Regions from separate parts of the Pseudomonas sp. StFLB209 genome, predicted to be linked through region 1. Evidence: predicted binding sites of a transcription regulator. Region 1 holds the regulator's gene; the other holds the start of a gene.
What was found. Region 1 encodes FliA, which starts transcription of late flagellar genes. Its sites were predicted from a motif close to CTAAAGTTTNNNNNNNNNNNGCCGNTAA; they were not measured.
Positions count from the first base shown of each region.

Region 2: PSCI_RS04735 (methyl-accepting chemotaxis protein) is a predicted target of FliA. The motif match lies at 1,272-1,299, and genes of this name have one in related genera.

Region 1 covers NZ_AP014637.1:3,924,879-3,939,318, forward strand. The annotation lists gene fliR (flagellar biosynthetic protein FliR) at 1-449, shown strand, start outside; gene flhB (flagellar biosynthesis protein FlhB) at 450-1,586, shown strand; gene flhA (flagellar biosynthesis protein FlhA) at 1,719-3,848, shown strand; gene flhF (flagellar biosynthesis protein FlhF) at 3,860-5,194, shown strand; gene fleN (flagellar synthesis regulator FleN) at 5,310-6,146, shown strand; gene fliA (RNA polymerase sigma factor FliA) at 6,143-6,883, shown strand; gene PSCI_RS17625 (chemotaxis response regulator CheY) at 7,119-7,493, shown strand; gene PSCI_RS17630 (protein phosphatase CheZ) at 7,514-8,299, shown strand; gene PSCI_RS17635 (chemotaxis protein CheA) at 8,334-10,607, shown strand; gene PSCI_RS17640 (protein-glutamate methylesterase/protein-glutamine glutaminase) at 10,653-11,843, shown strand; gene PSCI_RS17645 (flagellar motor protein) at 11,843-12,583, shown strand; gene motD (flagellar motor protein MotD) at 12,588-13,475, shown strand; gene PSCI_RS17655 (ParA family protein) at 13,516-14,304, shown strand; gene PSCI_RS17660 (CheW domain-containing protein) at 14,404-14,440, shown strand, end outside.
Region 2 covers NZ_AP014637.1:1,019,029-1,022,488, reverse strand. The annotation lists gene PSCI_RS04740 (isoleucyl-tRNA synthetase) at 1-1,154, opposite strand, end outside; gene PSCI_RS04735 (methyl-accepting chemotaxis protein) at 1,367-3,007, shown strand; gene PSCI_RS04730 (sensor domain-containing diguanylate cyclase) at 3,026-3,460, opposite strand, start outside.

The DNA of each region.
Region 1 (14,440 bases):
GCTTCGCCTCGATGGTTGACCCTGCCAACGGCGTATCTACAGCTGTGGTCGGGCAGTTCTTTACCATGCTGGTCACCCTGATGTTTCTGGCCATGAATGGCCACCTGGTGGTGCTGGAGGTTCTCATCGAGAGCTTCACTACGCTCCCGGTTGGCGGGGGCTTGCAGATCAACAGCTTCTGGGGGTTGGCCAATGGTCTGAGCTGGACGCTGGCAGCGGGGTTGCGTCTGGTTCTGCCAGCCATTGCCGCCTTGCTGATCATCAACATTGCGTTTGGCATCATGACTCGCGCCGCGCCGCAATTGAACATCTTCTCCATCGGTTTCCCGATGACTCTGGTGCTTGGTATGGTCATCTTGTGGATGAGCATGGCTGACATGCTGGGCCAGTATCAGCCAATGGCGGTCGAAGCCTTGCAGCAACTGCGAGATCTGGTGAGGGCGCGTTGAATGGCCGAGAGCGAGAGTGGTCAGGACAAGACAGAAGACCCCACGGAGAAGAAAATCCGTGACACCCGGGCTGAGGGGCAGATTGCCAGATCCAAGGAGCTGACCACGCTGGTTGTTACGCTTATGGGGGCGGTCGGGCTGTTGATATTTGGTGGCGGTATTGCCCAAATGATGCAGGAGTTGATGCGCGACAACTTCTCGATTTCTCGTGAAGCGCTCATGGACCCGACCTGGATGGGAACCATGCTTCTCAAGTCGGGAAAGTTCGCGATCATTGTCATGTTGCCGTTCATGGTCGCCATGCTGGTAGCGGCTCTGGTGGGGCCGATCCTGCTTGGTGGCTGGCTGTTCACGACCAAATCGCTGATGCCCAAATTCAGCCGGATGAATCCGTTGTCCGGCATCAAGCGCATGTTCTCGATGCATTCGCTGGTAGAGTTGCTCAAGTCGTTGGCGAAGTTTCTGATCATCCTTATCGTTGCGCTGGTGGTGATCGACGGCGACCGTGATGATCTGGTGGCTATCGCTTATGAGCCGCTTGAGCAGGCGATGATCCATAGTCTGCAAGTGGTGGGTTGGAGCACCTTGTGGATCGTGTCCGGGCTGTTCCTGATTGCGGCGGTGGATGTGCCGTTCCAGCTGTACGAGGCGCATAAAAAACTGCTGATGACCAAGCAGGAAGTGCGTGATGAGCACAAGAACAGTGATGGTAGTCCGGAAGTCAAACAGCGTATTCGCCAACTGCAGTTTCAGATGTCTCAGCGGCGGATGATGGCTGCAATTCCCGAGGCGGACGTGATCATTACCAACCCCACCCACTTTGCCGTAGCGCTCAAGTACGACCCTGAAAAGGGTGGGGCGCCGATGCTGCTGGCCAAAGGGGTGGATATGATTGCCCTGAAGATTCGTGAGATCGGTGCGCACAACCAGATCCTGATCCTGGAGTCGGCTGCCCTGGCGCGTTCGATTTACTACAGCACCGAGCTGGAAGAAGAGATTCCGGCCGGTCTGTATCTTGCTGTGGCGCAGGTGCTGGCCTATGTCTTTCAGATTCGTCAATTCCATGCCGGGCGCGCCAAGCGTCCGGATCCTTTGGGCGATCTTCCCATTCCGCCCGATCTGCAGCGCGACTCCTGATGACGATTTCTGCGTCGACGATGGGTGGTTTTATCGACGCGGTTGTGGCGGCAAAGTTGGACGGTTTCTTGCAATAGGCCAGTGCATGGCGCGTGGGGCGTCAAAGTTTTGGTCTGATGCAGGAAAGAACCGGTGGATCGCTCTCAGTTAATCAGTAACGCGCGCAGCAATCTGGCCGGGTTCGGGCGCGGCCAGTTGGGCGTGCCGATATTATTGCTGTCGCTGCTGGCAATGATGATGTTGCCAATCCCGCCGTTCCTGCTCGACGTGTTTTTCACCTTCAACATTGCCTTGTCGATCGTGGTTCTGCTGGTCTGTGTGTACGCCATGCGGCCGCTGGACTTCTCGGTATTCCCGACCATCCTGCTGGTCGCCACCCTGTTGCGTCTGGCGTTGAACGTCGCCTCGACCCGGGTGGTGCTGTTGCACGGCCAGGATGGTCACGACGCTGCCGGTAAGGTCATCCAGGCCTTTGGTGAGGTGGTGATCGGTGGTAACTACGTTGTCGGTATCGTGGTCTTCACCATCCTGATGATCATCAACTTCGTGGTAATCACCAAGGGTGCCGGGCGGATTTCCGAGGTCAGTGCGCGCTTTACTCTTGACGCCATGCCGGGTAAGCAGATGGCGATCGATGCCGACCTCAATGCTGGATTGATTGACCAGAACCAGGCCAAGGCGCGTCGTTCTGAAGTGGCCGCCGAGGCCGAGTTCTATGGCTCGATGGACGGTGCCAGCAAGTTTGTGCGCGGTGACGCTATTGCCGGTCTGCTGATTCTGTTCATCAACCTGATCGGCGGCATGCTGGTGGGCATGTTGCAACACAGCATGAGCTTTGGCGACGCCGGGCGTGTTTATACCTTGCTGGCGATCGGTGACGGTCTGGTGGCGCAATTGCCATCTCTGCTGCTGTCGACCGCAGCGGCGATCATGGTGACCCGTGCTTCCGGTTCGGAAGAAATGGGCAAGCAGATCAACCGCCAGATGTTCTCGTCTTATAAGGCGCTGGCGGTGTCGGGGGCGATCATGATCGTCATGGGCCTGGTGCCTGGCATGCCGCACTTTGCCTTCATTGGTCTGGGGGCAATCGCCTCGGGTGCTGCCTACTGGCTGTGGCGCCGTGACCAGAATGCCAAGGCTGTGGCGCTGGCCGAGGTGCAGCGTCAGCAGGACCTGCTGCCTTCGCCAGTGCGTGCCCAGGACTCCAAGGAGTTGGGCTGGGACGACGTAACGCCGGTCGACATCATCGGCCTGGAGGTCGGTTACCGGCTGATTCCGCTGGTGGATCGCAATCAGGGTGGTCAGTTGCTGGCGCGGATCAAGGGTGTGCGCAAGAAGCTTTCACAAGACCTGGGCTTTCTGATGCCCACGGTGCACATTCGCGACAACCTCGATCTGGCGCCCAGCGCCTATCGTTTGACGCTGATGGGGGTGATTCTGGCCGAGGCGGAGATTTATCCGGACCGTGAACTGGCGATCAACCCGGGTCAGGTGTTCGGTACCCTCAACGGTATCAATGCGCGCGATCCGGCGTTTGGTCTGGAAGCGGTGTGGATCGAAATCAGTCAGCGCAGCCAGGCCCAGTCGTTGGGTTACACAGTGGTGGATGCCAGCACCGTTGTGGCGACGCACCTGAACCAGATTCTCTACAAGCACTCCCATGAATTGATCGGCCACGAGGAAGTGCAGCAACTGATGCAGTTGCTGGCCAAGAGTTCGCCCAAGCTGGCTGAAGAGCTGGTGCCTGGGGTGCTGTCGTTGTCGGCGCTGCTCAATGTGCTGCAGGCGCTGCTGGCCGAGCATGTGCCGGTGCGTGATATCCGCACGATTGCCGAGGCCATCGCGAACAATGCGGCCAGGAGTCAAGATACCGCCGCGTTGGTGGCTGTGGTGCGGGTCGGGTTGAGCCGGGCGATCGTGCAAAGCATTGTAGGGACTGAGACAGAGCTGCCTGTCATCACCCTTGAGCCTAGATTGGAACAGATTTTGCTAAATAGTATGCAGAAGGCGGGTCAGGGTCAGGAAGAAGGCGTTCTTCTGGAGCCAAGCATGGCCGAGAAGCTGCAACGCTCGTTGATTGAGGCGGCGCAGCGTCAAGAGATGCAAGGCTCGCCGGTGATTTTGCTGGTGGCAGGTCCGATTCGGGCCATGCTGTCACGATTTGGACGATTGGCTGTACCGAACATGCATGTTCTGGCGTACCAGGAAATTCCTGACAACAAGCAAGTCACCATCGTAGCGACTGTCGGGCCTAACGGCTGAGGTAGTGAGTCATGCAAGTTAAGCGTTTTTTCGCCGCCGATATGCGTCAAGCCATGAAACTGGTTCGCGATGAGCTGGGCGCCGAGGCGGCCATCATCGGAAATCGGCGCATTGCCGGTGGCGTTGAGCTGACTGCTGCTCTTGATTACAAGCTGTCTGCGCTGGCGCCGCGGGTGCCGAACATGGAGCTTGAAGACGAGCTGCGCAAGACTCAGTCGCGGATCGTCTCGGCGCAAGCTGAACTCGAAAGTCGCAACGAAGGCGATGACGTATCGAGCAACCGTCAGTTGTTTTCTGGCTTGCCGCTGAGCGCTGCCGACCGGCACATCGAGCCGACCCTTGAAGAACCGCCGCGTCCTGCTGTTGCCGTCGCTGCACCCGGCGTTGCCGAGCCGACGCTGAACCAGCGTGCGTTTGACTCGATGCGCTCGGAGCTCAACGGCTTGCGCGAGCTGCTGGAAGTCCAGTTGGGTTCGCTGGCCTGGACGCAATTGCAGGGCAGTCGTCCGCAGCAGGCCAACCTGTGGCGGCGTCTGCAGCGCGTTGGCCTGTCCGGCCCGCTGTCGCGGGATCTGCTGGATATGGTTCCCGATATCGACGATCCCCGTCATGCCTGGCGCATGTTGCTGGCGCATCTGGCGCGGATGATCAATGTGCCTGACAACGAGCCGCTGGAAGAGGGCGGGGTGATCGCGATGGTCGGTCCGGCAGGGATGGGCAAGACCACTACGCTGGCCAAGCTGGCGGCGCGTTACGTGCTCAAGTACGGCGCGCAGAATATCGCGCTGGTGAGCATGGACAGCTTCCGGATCGGTGCCCAGGAGCAGCTCAAGACCCTTGGGCGTATTCTCAATGTGCCGGTGACCCACGTCGATCCGGGACAGTCCCTGGCCCAGGCGCTCGAACCGCTGATCCGCAAGCGTGTGGTGCTGATCGATACCGCCGGCCTGCAAGCCAGCGATCCGGCGCTGCGCCTGCAGCTTGAAAGCCTGGCCGGGCGCGGGATTCGCTCGCGCAACTATCTGGTCCTGGCCACTACCAGCCAGAAGCAGGTGTTGACCGCCGCTTACCACAGCTACAAACGCTGCGGGCTGGCCGGCTGCATCCTGACCAAACTGGATGAAACTGCCAGCCTGGGTGAAGTGCTGAGCCTTGCGATCGGGCATGAACTCCCCGTGGCCTATCTGACCGATGGGCCGCGTATTCCTGATGATTTGCATCTGCCACGCCGCCATCAACTGGTGAGTCGGGCCGTCAGTGTGCAAATGCAGGATGAACCCAGCGAAGAGGCTATGGCGGACATGTTCGCCGACCTTTATCACAACCCCGGCAAGCGAGTGGGGTGATTGATGAACACGACTAAAAAATTACTGCATCGGTGGTCTGCCAGGCATTGTTCGTCACGGAACGTGCAGCCCGTAATGTGGCTCCAGTCTACGCATGACAAGGTAAAGAAATAACATGGGCAGCATGCATCCCGTACAGGTTATCGCCGTGACCGGCGGCAAAGGTGGCGTTGGCAAGACCAACGTTTCAGTGAATCTGTCGCTGGCGCTGGCCGAGCTCGGCCGTCGCGTCATGCTGCTTGATGCTGATCTTGGTCTGGCCAACGTTGATGTTTTGCTGGGCCTTACGCCCAAACGCACCCTGGCCGATGTCATCGAGGGCCGCTGTGAGCTGCGTGACGTCCTGCTCCAGGGGCCTGGCGGAGTGCGTATCGTGCCAGCGGCCTCCGGTACCCAGAGCATGGTGCACCTGGCGCCCGCGCAGCATGCCGGCCTGATCCAGGCGTTCAGCGAGCTTGGCGACAATCTTGATGTGCTGGTGATCGACACCGCAGCCGGTATCGGTGAATCGGTGGTCAGTTTCGTGCGTGCCGCCCAAGAGGTCTTGCTGGTGGTCTGCGATGAACCGACCTCGATCACCGACGCTTACGCGCTGATCAAACTGCTCAATCGCGACTACGGCATGAACCGCTTCAGGGTCCTGGCCAACATGGCGCAGACGCCGCAAGAGGGTCGTAACCTGTTTGCCAAACTGACCAAGGTGACCGATCGTTTTCTGGACGTGGCCTTGCAGTATGTCGGCGCAGTGCCCTATGACGAATGTGTGCGCAAGGCGGTGCAAAAGCAACGTGCGGTCTACGAAGCCTTTCCACGCTCCAAATGCGCGCTGGCATTCCGAGCCATTGCCCAGAAGGTCGATACCTGGCCGTTGCCGGCCAATCCGCGTGGGCACCTTGAGTTCTTTGTCGAGCGACTTGTTCACCAGACCAGTGCAGCGGGACCGGTTCAATGACAGCCAGCGGTTATCAGATGTACAGCAAGGCATCAAGGAATTCGCAATACGAGTTGATTGAGCGCTATGCGCCACTGGTCAAGCGTATTGCCTACCACCTGCTGGCCCGTCTGCCTGCCAGCGTCCAGGTCGAAGACCTGATCCAGGCGGGCATGATCGGCCTGCTTGAAGTATCGACCAAATACGACTCCACCAAGGGTGCCAGTTTCGAAACCTACGCCGGCATTCGGATCCGTGGCGCGATGCTTGACGAGGTGCGTAAAGGTGACTGGGCGCCGCGTTCAGTGCATCGAAATACCCGGATGGTCAGTGATGCGATTCGCGCTATTGAAGCAAGAACAGGGCGCGACGCTAAAGATCATGAAGTTGCTGCCGAACTCCAGTTAAGTCTTGATGATTATTACGCTATCTTGAACGACACTTTGGGCAGTCGGCTGTTCAGCTTTGACGACCTGCTGCAGGACGGCGAGCATGATGGGCTGCACGAAGATGGCGCCAGCGGTTCGCTGGAGCCGTCGCGCGATCTTGAGGACGAGCGCTTCCAGAAAGCATTGGCCGATGCCATTGCCAATCTTCCGGAGCGTGAGCGTTTGGTGCTGGCGTTGTACTATGACGAGGAGTTGAACCTCAAAGAGATCGGTGAGGTCCTTGGGGTCAGCGAATCTCGGGTCAGCCAGTTACACAGTCAGTGCGCAGCCCGCTTGCGAGGTCGTTTGGGGGAATGGCGGGCGCGCTGACAGATCCATTGGTTTCAGGCCGGCTGTGCAGGGCTTGAGGTGTCGACTACCCGGACAAGGCAGGAGCCTGTCAATCAACTCTACAGGGTTGTTTGCAGGCGATTTGGCCGTGTTCTGGTGTCTGGTGCGTCGAGCGCTGGTTGCACCGGGGGGTTGCTGTACCTGTATTGAGTGAACGGCGGGTCCGGGGAGCGGGCTCGTTAAAGACTGCTTGGAGGTCGAATTGGACAAGAACATGAAAATCCTCATCGTTGATGACTTTTCAACGATGCGGCGGATCATAAAAAATCTGTTGCGTGACCTGGGGTTTACCAATACATCGGAAGCAGATGACGGTCTTACCGCGCTGCCGATGCTGCAAAGCGGTGCCTTTGATTTTCTGGTAACCGACTGGAACATGCCTGGCATGTCGGGTATCGACCTGCTGCGCCAAGTGCGTCAGGACGAGCGCCTGAAGAACATTCCGGTGCTGATGGTGACTGCTGAAGCCAAGCGTGAGCAGATCATTGAAGCGGCCCAGGCCGGTGTGAACGGCTATGTGGTCAAGCCTTTCACCGCCCAGGTATTGCAAGAGAAGATTGAAAAGATCTTCGAGCGCGTCAATAGCTGAGTGCATGCCGCGAGGGCGCTATGGATAACAATGATTCATTGGGTGACTTCGAGTCGACCCTGAAAAAACACGCGCACGAGCTGGTCGCCAGCCTTGAAAAAGGCAAATTCGGCGACGCCGTGCAACTGATCCATGAGCTCAACCAGGCGCGCGACCGCGGCCTGTATCAGGAAGTGGGCAAATTGACGCGTGAGCTGCACAGCGCGATCGTCAATTTCCATATCGATCCGCAGATGCCGCAAGCCGAAGAGGTGTCTCAGATCACTGATGCCGCCGAGCGTTTGTCGTATGTTGTAAGGCTGACCGAGGGTGCGGCCAACCGCACCATGGATCTGGTGGAGCAAAGCACACCGTTGATGAACAGCCTCAGTGACGACGCCAAGGCGCTGAGTGCCGACTGGGGGCGCTTCATGCGCCGCGAAATCGGTGCTGAGGAGTTTCGTGATCTGGCCAAGCGGGTGGACGGTTTCCTGTCGCGTACCGAGAAAGAGAGCCATGCCGTTGCCAGCCATCTCAACGACATTCTGCTGGCCCAGGATTATCAGGACCTTACCGGTCAGGTGATCAAGCGCGTGACGCAACTGGTCACCGAAGTTGAGAGCAACCTGCTCAAGCTGGTACTGATGGCCAGCCATGTCGATCGCTTTGCCGGGATCGAGCATGACCGTGAAGCGATGCAAGCAGAAAAAGATCCGAAAAAACATCTTGCTCAGGGTGAAGGTCCGCAGATTCATGCCGATAAACGGGAAGATGTCGTTTCCGGTCAGGATGATGTGGACGACTTGCTATCCAGCCTTGGCTTCTAAGGTCAGTTGACGGTTAATTTTAGGGAGCACCCCAATGAGCTTCGGCGCCGATGAAGAGATCCTCCAGGATTTTCTGGTAGAGGCCGGCGAAATTCTCGAGCAATTGTCTGAACAACTGGTCGAGCTTGAAAGTCGCCCGGATGACGCGGACTTGCTCAACGCAATTTTTCGCGGTTTTCACACTGTAAAAGGAGGCGCCGGCTTCCTTCAGTTGCATGAGCTTGTCGAGTGCTGCCACATTGCCGAGAACGTGTTCGACATCCTGCGCAAGGGTGAGCGTCGCGTTAACGCCGAATTGATGGACGTGGTCCTCGAAGCACTGGATACCGTCAACAGCATGTTCGGCCAGGTGCGTGAGCGCAGTGACATCACGCCTGCTACCCCTGAGCTGCTGCAGGCACTGTCACGGCTGGCAGAGCCTGAGTCAGCTGACGAAGTGGCTGCGGTGGCAGCGGCTCCGGAGCCGGCGCCGGAACCGGTGGTCGAGGCGGCTGCACCGGCTGCCGGGGAGGCCGGCTCCGACCTGATCACCGACGATGAGTTCGAGCGGCTGCTCGACTCCCTGCACGGCCCGGCCGGCAGCCCGGTCGCCGCTACGCCGTCTGCGCCAGCCGCGCCTGCGGCTGCAGCGAGTGATGAAATCACCGATCACGAATTCGAAGCGCTGCTCGATCAGTTGCATGGCAAGGGTTCGTTCGATGCCAGCGTCGCCACTGTCAGTGCTGCAGCACCTGCTGTCGCAGCGCCCGCTGGCGCTGCCTCGGATGAAATCACCGACGACGAATTCGAGTCGCTGCTTGATCAGTTGCACGGCAAAGGCTCGTTCAGCGGCGCTGTAGAAGCGGTGGCCGTTGCCCCTGCGGCACCTGCCAGCAGCCCTGCATCGGATGAAATCACCGATCACGAATTTGAAAACCTGCTCGACGAGTTGCACGGCAAGGGCAAGTTCGAACCGGCGGCAGTAAGCGGCGCGGTTGCCGCCGCAGCGCCGGCGGCCAAGCCGCCAGCCCCTGTCGCCAAGGTCGAGCCTGCGGTGGCCAAGCCTGCTGCTGCGCCTGCGCCCGCGGCGGCCAAGCCTGCCGCTGCCGCACCGGCCAGAGCTGCTGCCGCGCCAGCCGAGAAGCCGACCGCGACAGAAGCCGAAACCACGGTGCGCGTCGATACCGCGCGGCTTGACGAGATCATGAACATGGTCGGCGAGTTGGTGCTGGTGCGTAACCGTCTGGTACGCCTTGGCCTCAACAGCGGCAATGAAGCGATGTCCAAGGCGGTTTCCAACCTGGATGTGGTCACCGCCGACCTGCAAACCGCGGTCATGAAGACCCGCATGCAGCCGATCAAGAAAGTCTTCGGCCGCTTTCCGCGTCTGGTTCGTGACCTGGCACGCCAGCTCAAGAAAGAGATCAACCTGGAACTGGTGGGTGAAGAGACCGACCTGGACAAGAACCTGGTCGAGGCGCTCGCTGACCCGTTGGTGCACTTGGTGCGTAACGCGGTCGACCACGGTGTGGAAACTCCTGAGGAGCGTGAGGCCAGCGGCAAGTCACGCAGTGGCCGGGTGGTGCTGTCGGCCGAGCAGGAAGGCGATCACATCCTGTTGTCGATTTCCGATGACGGCAAGGGTATGGACCCGGCCGTGCTGCGCGCCATTGCGGTCAAGCGCGGCGTCATGGACAAGGACGCGGCCGATCGTCTCAGCGACAGCGACTGCTACAACCTGATCTTCGCCCCCGGCTTCTCGACCAAGACCGAGATTTCCGATGTGTCCGGTCGTGGGGTTGGCATGGACGTGGTGAAAACCAAGATTTCCCAGCTCAACGGTACGATCAACATCTATTCGACCAAGGGCCAGGGTTCGAAGATCGTCATCAAGGTGCCGCTGACCCTGGCGATCATGCCGACCCTGATGGTGATGCTCGCCGACCAGGCGTTTGCATTCCCGCTGGTCAACGTCAACGAAATCTTCCACCTCGACCTGTCGACCACCAATGTGGTTGACGGCCAGGAAGTGGTTATCGTGCGCGACAAGGCACTGCCACTGTTCTACCTCAAACGCTGGCTGATCAAGTCGGCAGCTCATGAGGAGCAGCGCGAAGGGCACGTGGTGATTCTGTCGGTCGGCACGCAGCGCATTGGTTTCGTGGTCGATCAACTGGTCGGCCAGGAAGAGGTGGTCATCAAACCGCTGGGCAAGATGCTGCAAGGCACCCCTGGCATGTCGGGCGCCACCATTACCGGTGACGGTCGGATTGCCTTGATCCTTGATGTTCCGAGCATGCTCAAGCGTTACGCCGCACGGCGTATTTGATTCTGGCCCCGGGGCAGTATTGTCCCGGGGTCTATTGGAGTGTTTATGGCAGTCAAGGTCCTGGTGGTGGATGATTCGGGTTTTTTCCGCCGCCGCGTTACGGAAATCCTCTCTTCGGACCCGCTCATTCAGGTGGTCGGTACCGCAACCAACGGCAAGGAAGCCATCGAACAGGCCCTGGCGCTCAAGCCTGATGTGATCACCATGGACTACGAGATGCCGATGATGGACGGCATCACTTCGGTCCGCCACATCATGCAGCGTATCCCTACGCCGGTATTGATGTTCTCCTCCCTGACCCACGAGGGCGCGCGGGTCACACTCGACGCGCTGGATGCCGGTGCGGTCGACTTCCTGCCCAAGAATTTCGAAGACATCTCGCGCAACCCTGACAAGGTCAAACAGTTGCTGTGCGAGAAGATCAACAGCATCGCGCGCAGTAATCGTCGTTTCAGCTCGTTTGGCAGCAGCTCGCAGTCAACGCCTGCGGCTACGGCATCCGCCCCGGCACCTGCGGCCAGCCCGAGTGTGCGGCGCACGCCGCCCCCTGTGGCGCCGGCGCCTGCTCCGGCGGCTACCCGGCCGTTGACCAGTCGCGCGGCGCCGGTCACAGCATCCGCCAGCCCGGCTGCTGCGCCGGCCCATGCTCATCATTCGCCGGCGCCACGGCGCAAGGCCTACAAGCTGGTAGCCATTGGCACCTCCACCGGTGGGCCGGTTGCGTTGCAGCGCGTGTTGACCCAATTGCCTGCCAACTTCCCGGCGCCCATCGTGCTCATCCAGCACATGCCGGCAGCCTTTACCAAGGCGTTTGCCGAGCGCCTCGACAAGTTGTGCAAGATCAGCGTCAAGGAAGCCGAAGACGGTGATCTGCTGCGTCCGGGTCTGGCGTTGCTGGCTCCGGGTGGCAAACAGATGATGGTCGATGGCCGTGGCGCGGTGAAAATCCTGCCCGGTGATGAGCGCCTGAACTACAAGCCGTGCGTGGATATCACCTTTGGCTCGGCGGCCAAGGCCTACGGTGACAAGGTGCTGTCGGTGGTCCTCACCGGAATGGGCGCCGACGGCCGTGAAGGTGCGCGCATGCTCAAGCAGGGCGGCAGCACCGTATGGGCCCAGGATGAGGCCAGTTGCGTGATTTATGGTATGCCGATGGCCATCGTCAAGGCTGATCTGGCGGATGCGGTGTACAGCCTGGACGATATCGGCCGGCACATCGTGGAGGCGTGCCTGTAATGGATGTACTGAGCCTTATCGGCCTGATTCTGGCGTTTGTCGCGATTCTGGGTGGCAATCTGCTTGAGGGTGGGCATGTCAGCTCGCTGGTCAACGGCCCGGCCGCGCTGATCGTGCTGGGCGGCACCCTGGCGGCTGCGTTGTTGCAGGCACCGATGAGTGCGTTCAAACGTGCCGTGCAGATCCTGCGCTGGATTCTGTTTCCGCCACGCATCGATCTGCCTGGCGGCATTGACCGGATCATTGGCTGGAGCATGACGGCGCGCAAGGAAGGCCTGCTGGGGCTGGAGAGCGTGGCAGACACCGAGCCTGACCCTTATGCGCGCAAGGGCCTGCAATTGCTGGTTGATGGCGCGGAGCCGGCGTCGATTCGCAGTATTCTGGAAGTCGATTTCATTACCCAGGAAAACCGCGATATCCAGGCCGCCAAGGTTTACGAAAGCATGGGCGGTTACGCGCCGACCATCGGCATCATCGGTGCGGTCATGGGCCTGATCCACGTGATGGGCAATCTGGCCGACCCGAGCCAGTTGGGTGGCGGTATCGCGGTCGCGTTCGTCGCCACGATCTATGGCGTGGCCAGTGCCAACCTGTTCCTGCTGCCGGTGGCCAACAAACTCAAGGCGATTGCCCTGCGCCAGTCGCGCTACCGCGAGATGCTGCTCGAAGGCCTGCTGTCCATTGCCGAGGGTGAAAACCCGCGCTCCATTGAGCTCAAGCTGCAAGGCTTCATGGAGTAACCGCATGTCCCGTCGCCGCCGCCACGAAGAGCATGAAAATCACGAACGCTGGCTGGTGTCCTACGCGGATTTCATCACCTTGCTGTTCGCCTTTTTTGTGGTGATGTACTCGATTTCGTCACTCAACGAGGGCAAGTACAAGATTCTGTCCCAGGCGCTGGTCGGGGTGTTCAATGACGCTGAGCGGACCATGCAGCCGATTCCGATCGGTGAGCAGCGGCCACAGACCACCCGGCCTGCCGAGCCTCTTCTGAAAGACAGTGAGCAGACCGACGCCGGTATCGGTGCCAAAACGGTCGATCCGTTGCAGGCCATCGCCGATGATGTGCGCGCCGGATTCGGCGACCTGTTGCGCTCCGACCAGATGACCGTGCGTGGCAACGAGTTGTGGGTTGAGATCGAGCTTAATTCCAGCCTGTTGTTCGGCAGCGGTGACGCCATGCCCAGCAATCAGGCCTTCAGCATCATCGAAAGGGTGGCCAATATCGTCAAACGCTTCGATAACCCGGTGCATGTCGAAGGTTTCACAGACGATCAACCGATCAACACCGCGCAGTTCCCGACCAACTGGGAGCTGTCCGCTTCACGGGCGGCGAGCATCGTGCGTCTGCTGGCCATGTACGGCGTCAATCCGGCGCGCATGGCTTCAGTGGGGTACGCTGAGTTTCAGCCAATCGCCAGTAATGCCACCGCGCAGGGGCGGGCGCAGAATCGCCGCGTGGTGCTGGTTATTTCCCGTAACCTGGATGTGCGCCGCAGTCTGACCGCAGGTGGTTCAGCCAATGCCACCCCTGATGCAGCATTACGGCGTGCTGGCACACAAACTGCACCGGCTCCGGCAAGTCCACCGTCAGGCACCAATGCCGTCAATTCTCCGTCACCCGCTCGCTAGAACGGTCAGGGACATTGCCGTGCACAAGGAATACAGCTAAATGAGAGTCTGGGCAGTCGCCAATCAGAAAGGTGGGGTCGGCAAGACCACCACGACCATTGCCCTGGCCGGCCTGCTGGCTGACTCGGGCAAGCGTGTGGTCGTGGTCGATCTGGACCCGCATGGCTCGATGACCAGTTACTTCGGCCATAACCCTGACGAGCTGGAGCACAGCGCTTTCGACCTGTTTCTGCATAAAGGTGCAGTGCCTCAAGGCCTGCCCGGCCAGTTGCTGCTGCCGACCAGCGATCAGCGGATTTCGCTGTTGCCGTCCAGTACCGCACTGGCCACTCTGGAGCGCCAGTCGCCAGGCCAGAGCGGCCTGGGCTTGGTGATTGCCAAAAGCCTTGCGCAACTGTGGCAGGATTTTGACTATGCGCTGATCGACAGCCCACCGTTGTTGGGCGTGTTGATGGTCAATGCGCTGGCGGCCAGTCAGCAACTGGCGATTCCGGTGCAAACCGAGTTTCTCGCGGTCAAGGGCCTGGAACGCATGGTCAACACGCTGGCGATGATCAATCGCTCGCGCAAGGTGCCGTTGCCGTACACCATCGTGCCGACCCTGTTCGATCGACGCACCCAGGCTTCAATGGGCACCCTCAAGCTGCTGCGTGACAGCTTCCCGGAACATGTCTGGAAAGCCTACGTGCCGGTCGACACCCGCCTGCGCGATGCCAGCCGGGCCGGAGTGACCCCTTCGCAGAATGACCCCAAGAGTCGTGGGGTACTGGCCTATCGTGCGTTGCTCAAGCACCTGTTGGCCGAACAACTGACAGCGCAGGTGGCCTGAGGTGACGTTTAAATCCTTGTTCGTGCGCTCAAGCCTGTGCACCCGGCAGCCGATAACCCGGTCAATGAGGCATGGCACTTTTTCTGGTTGGGTTCTGACATGATTCGCCCCGTAGATTTGGCAACCCGGCCACAGG
Region 2 (3,460 bases), 2.9 Mb from region 1:
CTCAGGGCATGGAACTGTTCGGTGGCCTCGGTAAAGACGTCCGGGTTATTGCCCCAACCCTGACACAACAGATAGCCGACCAGCGCATTGCCGATGATGCGCCGTGAAAACGGGTGGCCATAGGCAGTTTCTTCCCAACTGGCCGACAGGTTCCAGTCGTCAGTGACATCGTGGTCATCGAAGATCATCAGGCACTGCAAATGAGCCATGACCCGTGCGCTGCCTTGCAGGCCTTGCCTGAAACCTTCGACCAGTTCCTGTTCATATCGATAACGCTCGCGGCGCTGCTCATCGAGTTGCGGTGCGCTGATGTCGATCAGTGTCCAGGGCACCGGCGACCAGACCAGCAGGTACATGGCCATGATCTCGGCCAGGGTCACCAGATGGTTATCGGCGTTGCTGCTGGTGAACACCGGCTTGTTGACCCCGCCAAAGAAGCGTTCGCGCAGGGTTTCGTTGCTCTTGAGTGCCGGCAGCAGCTCGGCGCGGCGGTAATAGCTGGCCGGGTGGTCGTAGAGCTGAATACTGTCGTCCACCACCGCGCCCTCAAGCTGTTCGTCGAACAGCTCCAGGCGCTGGATCAAGGCATGAATGGCACGCAGCATGGGACCTGCGACGTCGTCGGCGTAGACCTGATCGCCACTCATCATCAGCAGGGCCGGGCGCTCCTGCGGCCTGGGCCCGGCGGCCAGCAAGCGGTCGGCACACAGCAGCCCTTCGGCGGCTGGATGGTGCGGTTTGCGGCACGAGCCATGCAGCATGTGATCGATCCGGCTGCGAATCACGAAGTTCGGCAGCGCTGCACTGGCATACAGCAAATGTGGCGCCCAGTTCGCTATCGACGCCTGTGCTTCGTCGAGCAGCAGGTCATAGTCGATCTGCACGTCGCACGGCAGCGGGTTGTCGAGCTGCAGGTCAATCAGGTGCACGAAAGCATGGCGACCAATGGCGATCACCTGGCACTGCTCGTCGTTCAGCGCATAGTCGTGCTGCTGCCGCTGGCCCTGAGCATCGTTGAATATCAGCCGCAGGGTTGGTGCAAGCGGCCGTGAACCGACCAGCCACAACACTAGCCGATTGCTCTCCTGACGACGCAGGATCGGGCCTGCAAGAACACTGGGTAACGCAGAGGTTGCATTGATTGCAGCGCACATCCGGGTTTATGGCTCTCTACAGAATGGGCGGCCATGGTAACCCGGCCAGTGTGAAAATTTCCTCGACCGCCAACCTCTGCGCCGATGACCGTACGGCAGAAAAACCTTCGTCCATCCCTCAACGCTGATCGAACGTGGCCGATAGCGTCATGAACACACGTTTGGCAAACCGTGCCTGGTTCAACCCTGATGATCTCTGGAAGGCTCTGCGTATGAATTGGTTCTACGATGCGAAACTCTCGACCAAGCTGCTGCTGTCCTTTGCGCTGTGCGCCGTGATTACTCTTGTGGTGGGCCTGATAGGCAGCCGGGGTATCGGCGAACTGTCCGACAGTCTGCGCCTGGTGTTCACCAATAACCTCATTTCGGTGGCCAAGACCGCCGAAACCAAGACCAGCGCGGTCACCCAGAGCCGCGACTTGTATCGCCTGGTATCCGCCTATGCATCCAATGCGCCGCAAAGCGCTCGCGATGAAATCATCGGCAAGATGCGTGAAAGCCGCAGTGCAGCTGAAAAAGCCTTTGCCCAGTATCGCGCCACGCCGCTGGCCGACGACGAGCGTGCAGCCGGTGACAAGATGGAGCAGGACTGGCCGGCCTATCAGGCGTTGGTTGATCGCGCTGTGACCCTGCTCGGTTCGGGTGACCTGGCAGCCGCCCGCGCGTTCATCGATGCTGATGTACACCGTGCTTATGTCAAAGTCATCGACGAATTGACCATCATGGTCGAATCGAACAACCGCCAGATCGGTGAAGGTGCGGCTGATGCCACCCAGCAAGAGGCTTCGGCCAAGCTGACCCTGTATATCGGTATCGCCATCGCTTTTATCGCCGCGTTCGCTCTTGGTCTATTCATCAGCCGGATCATCAGCGCACCGATTTCCAGCGCTGTGATCAGTGCCCAACGGGTCGCCAGTGGCGACCTGACCCAGCCCATTGTCAGCACCCGTCGCGACGAAGCCGGTCAGTTGCTCGCGGCCCTGGGCGATATGCAAAACGGTCTGAAAGGCACCATCCAGCAGATTGCCAGCGCAGCCGACCAACTGGCTTCCGCCGCTGAAGAACTCAATGCCGTCACAGAAGAAAGCAGCCGCGGCCTGACCCGTCAGAACGATGAAATTCAGCTGGCGGCAACCGCGGTGACCGAAATGACTGCCGCCGTTGAAGAGGTGGCTCGCAATGCCATGTCGACCTCCGATGCCTCCAAGCTCACCAGTGACGAAGCAGCCAGTGGCCGCGACCAGGCCCGCAACGCGGTCAAGGCCATCGATACGGTCAGTGCCGAGATTTCCAGCTCCACCACCCAGGTCGAAGAGCTGGCAGGGCAAGTGCGCGAGATCGGCAAGGTGCTGGACGTGATTCGCGGCATCGCCGAACAGACCAACCTGCTGGCCCTCAACGCGGCCATTGAAGCGGCCCGTGCCGGCGAGCAGGGGCGCGGTTTTGCCGTGGTCGCCGACGAGGTCCGCGCCCTGGCCGCGCGTACCCAGGCGTCCACCGGTGAAATCGAAGCCATGATCGGCTCGGTGCAGAGCAGCGCTGACCAGGCCGTGCGGGCCATGGGCAACAGTCGCAGCCTGGCCAGCGAGACCCAGACCCTGGCCCAGGCCACCGGTCAGTCACTGGAGCGCATCGCGCAGAGCATCGCGCAAATCAACGATCGCAATCTGTTGATTGCGACGGCATCCGAACAGCAGGCCCATGTGGCTCGTGAGGTGGACCGTAACCTTGTCAATATCCAGGACCTGTCGACCCAGACCGCCGCAGGTGCCAATCAGACCAGCGCTTCAAGTCAGGAATTGTCGCGCCTGGCCGTGTCGTTCAATGGCCTGGTGGGCAAGTTCCGGCTTTAAGCAAGACAGCCAAAGGCGTCAGCCAGGCTCTGCGGTGTAGATCCGCCAGGTATTGCGCCCGGCGGTTTTGGCCTGGTACAGCGCCTGGTCGCCCAGGCGCAGCAGTTCGCTGACGGTATGCGCCTGTTGCGGGGCCAAAGCGATGCCGATGCTGGCGCCGATCAGCACGTCGCGCTCCTGCACCCTGATCGGCTGGCTGAGTGTGCCTATCAGGCGTGCGCACAGTTGATCGAGGCTGGCAGGTGCCGGATTGCCCTGCAGCACAACCACGAATTCGTCCCCGCCCAGTCGCGCAGCCATGGCTTGCTCGCCCAGTTGCGCTTGCAAACGATGCGCGACTTCCTGCAGCACCTGATCGCCAGCAGCATGGCCCAGCGCGTCGTTGACCGGCTTGAACCGGTCCAGATCCAGATACAGCAAGGCCAGCGGGCGAGCCGGCGTCTGCTCCAGCAG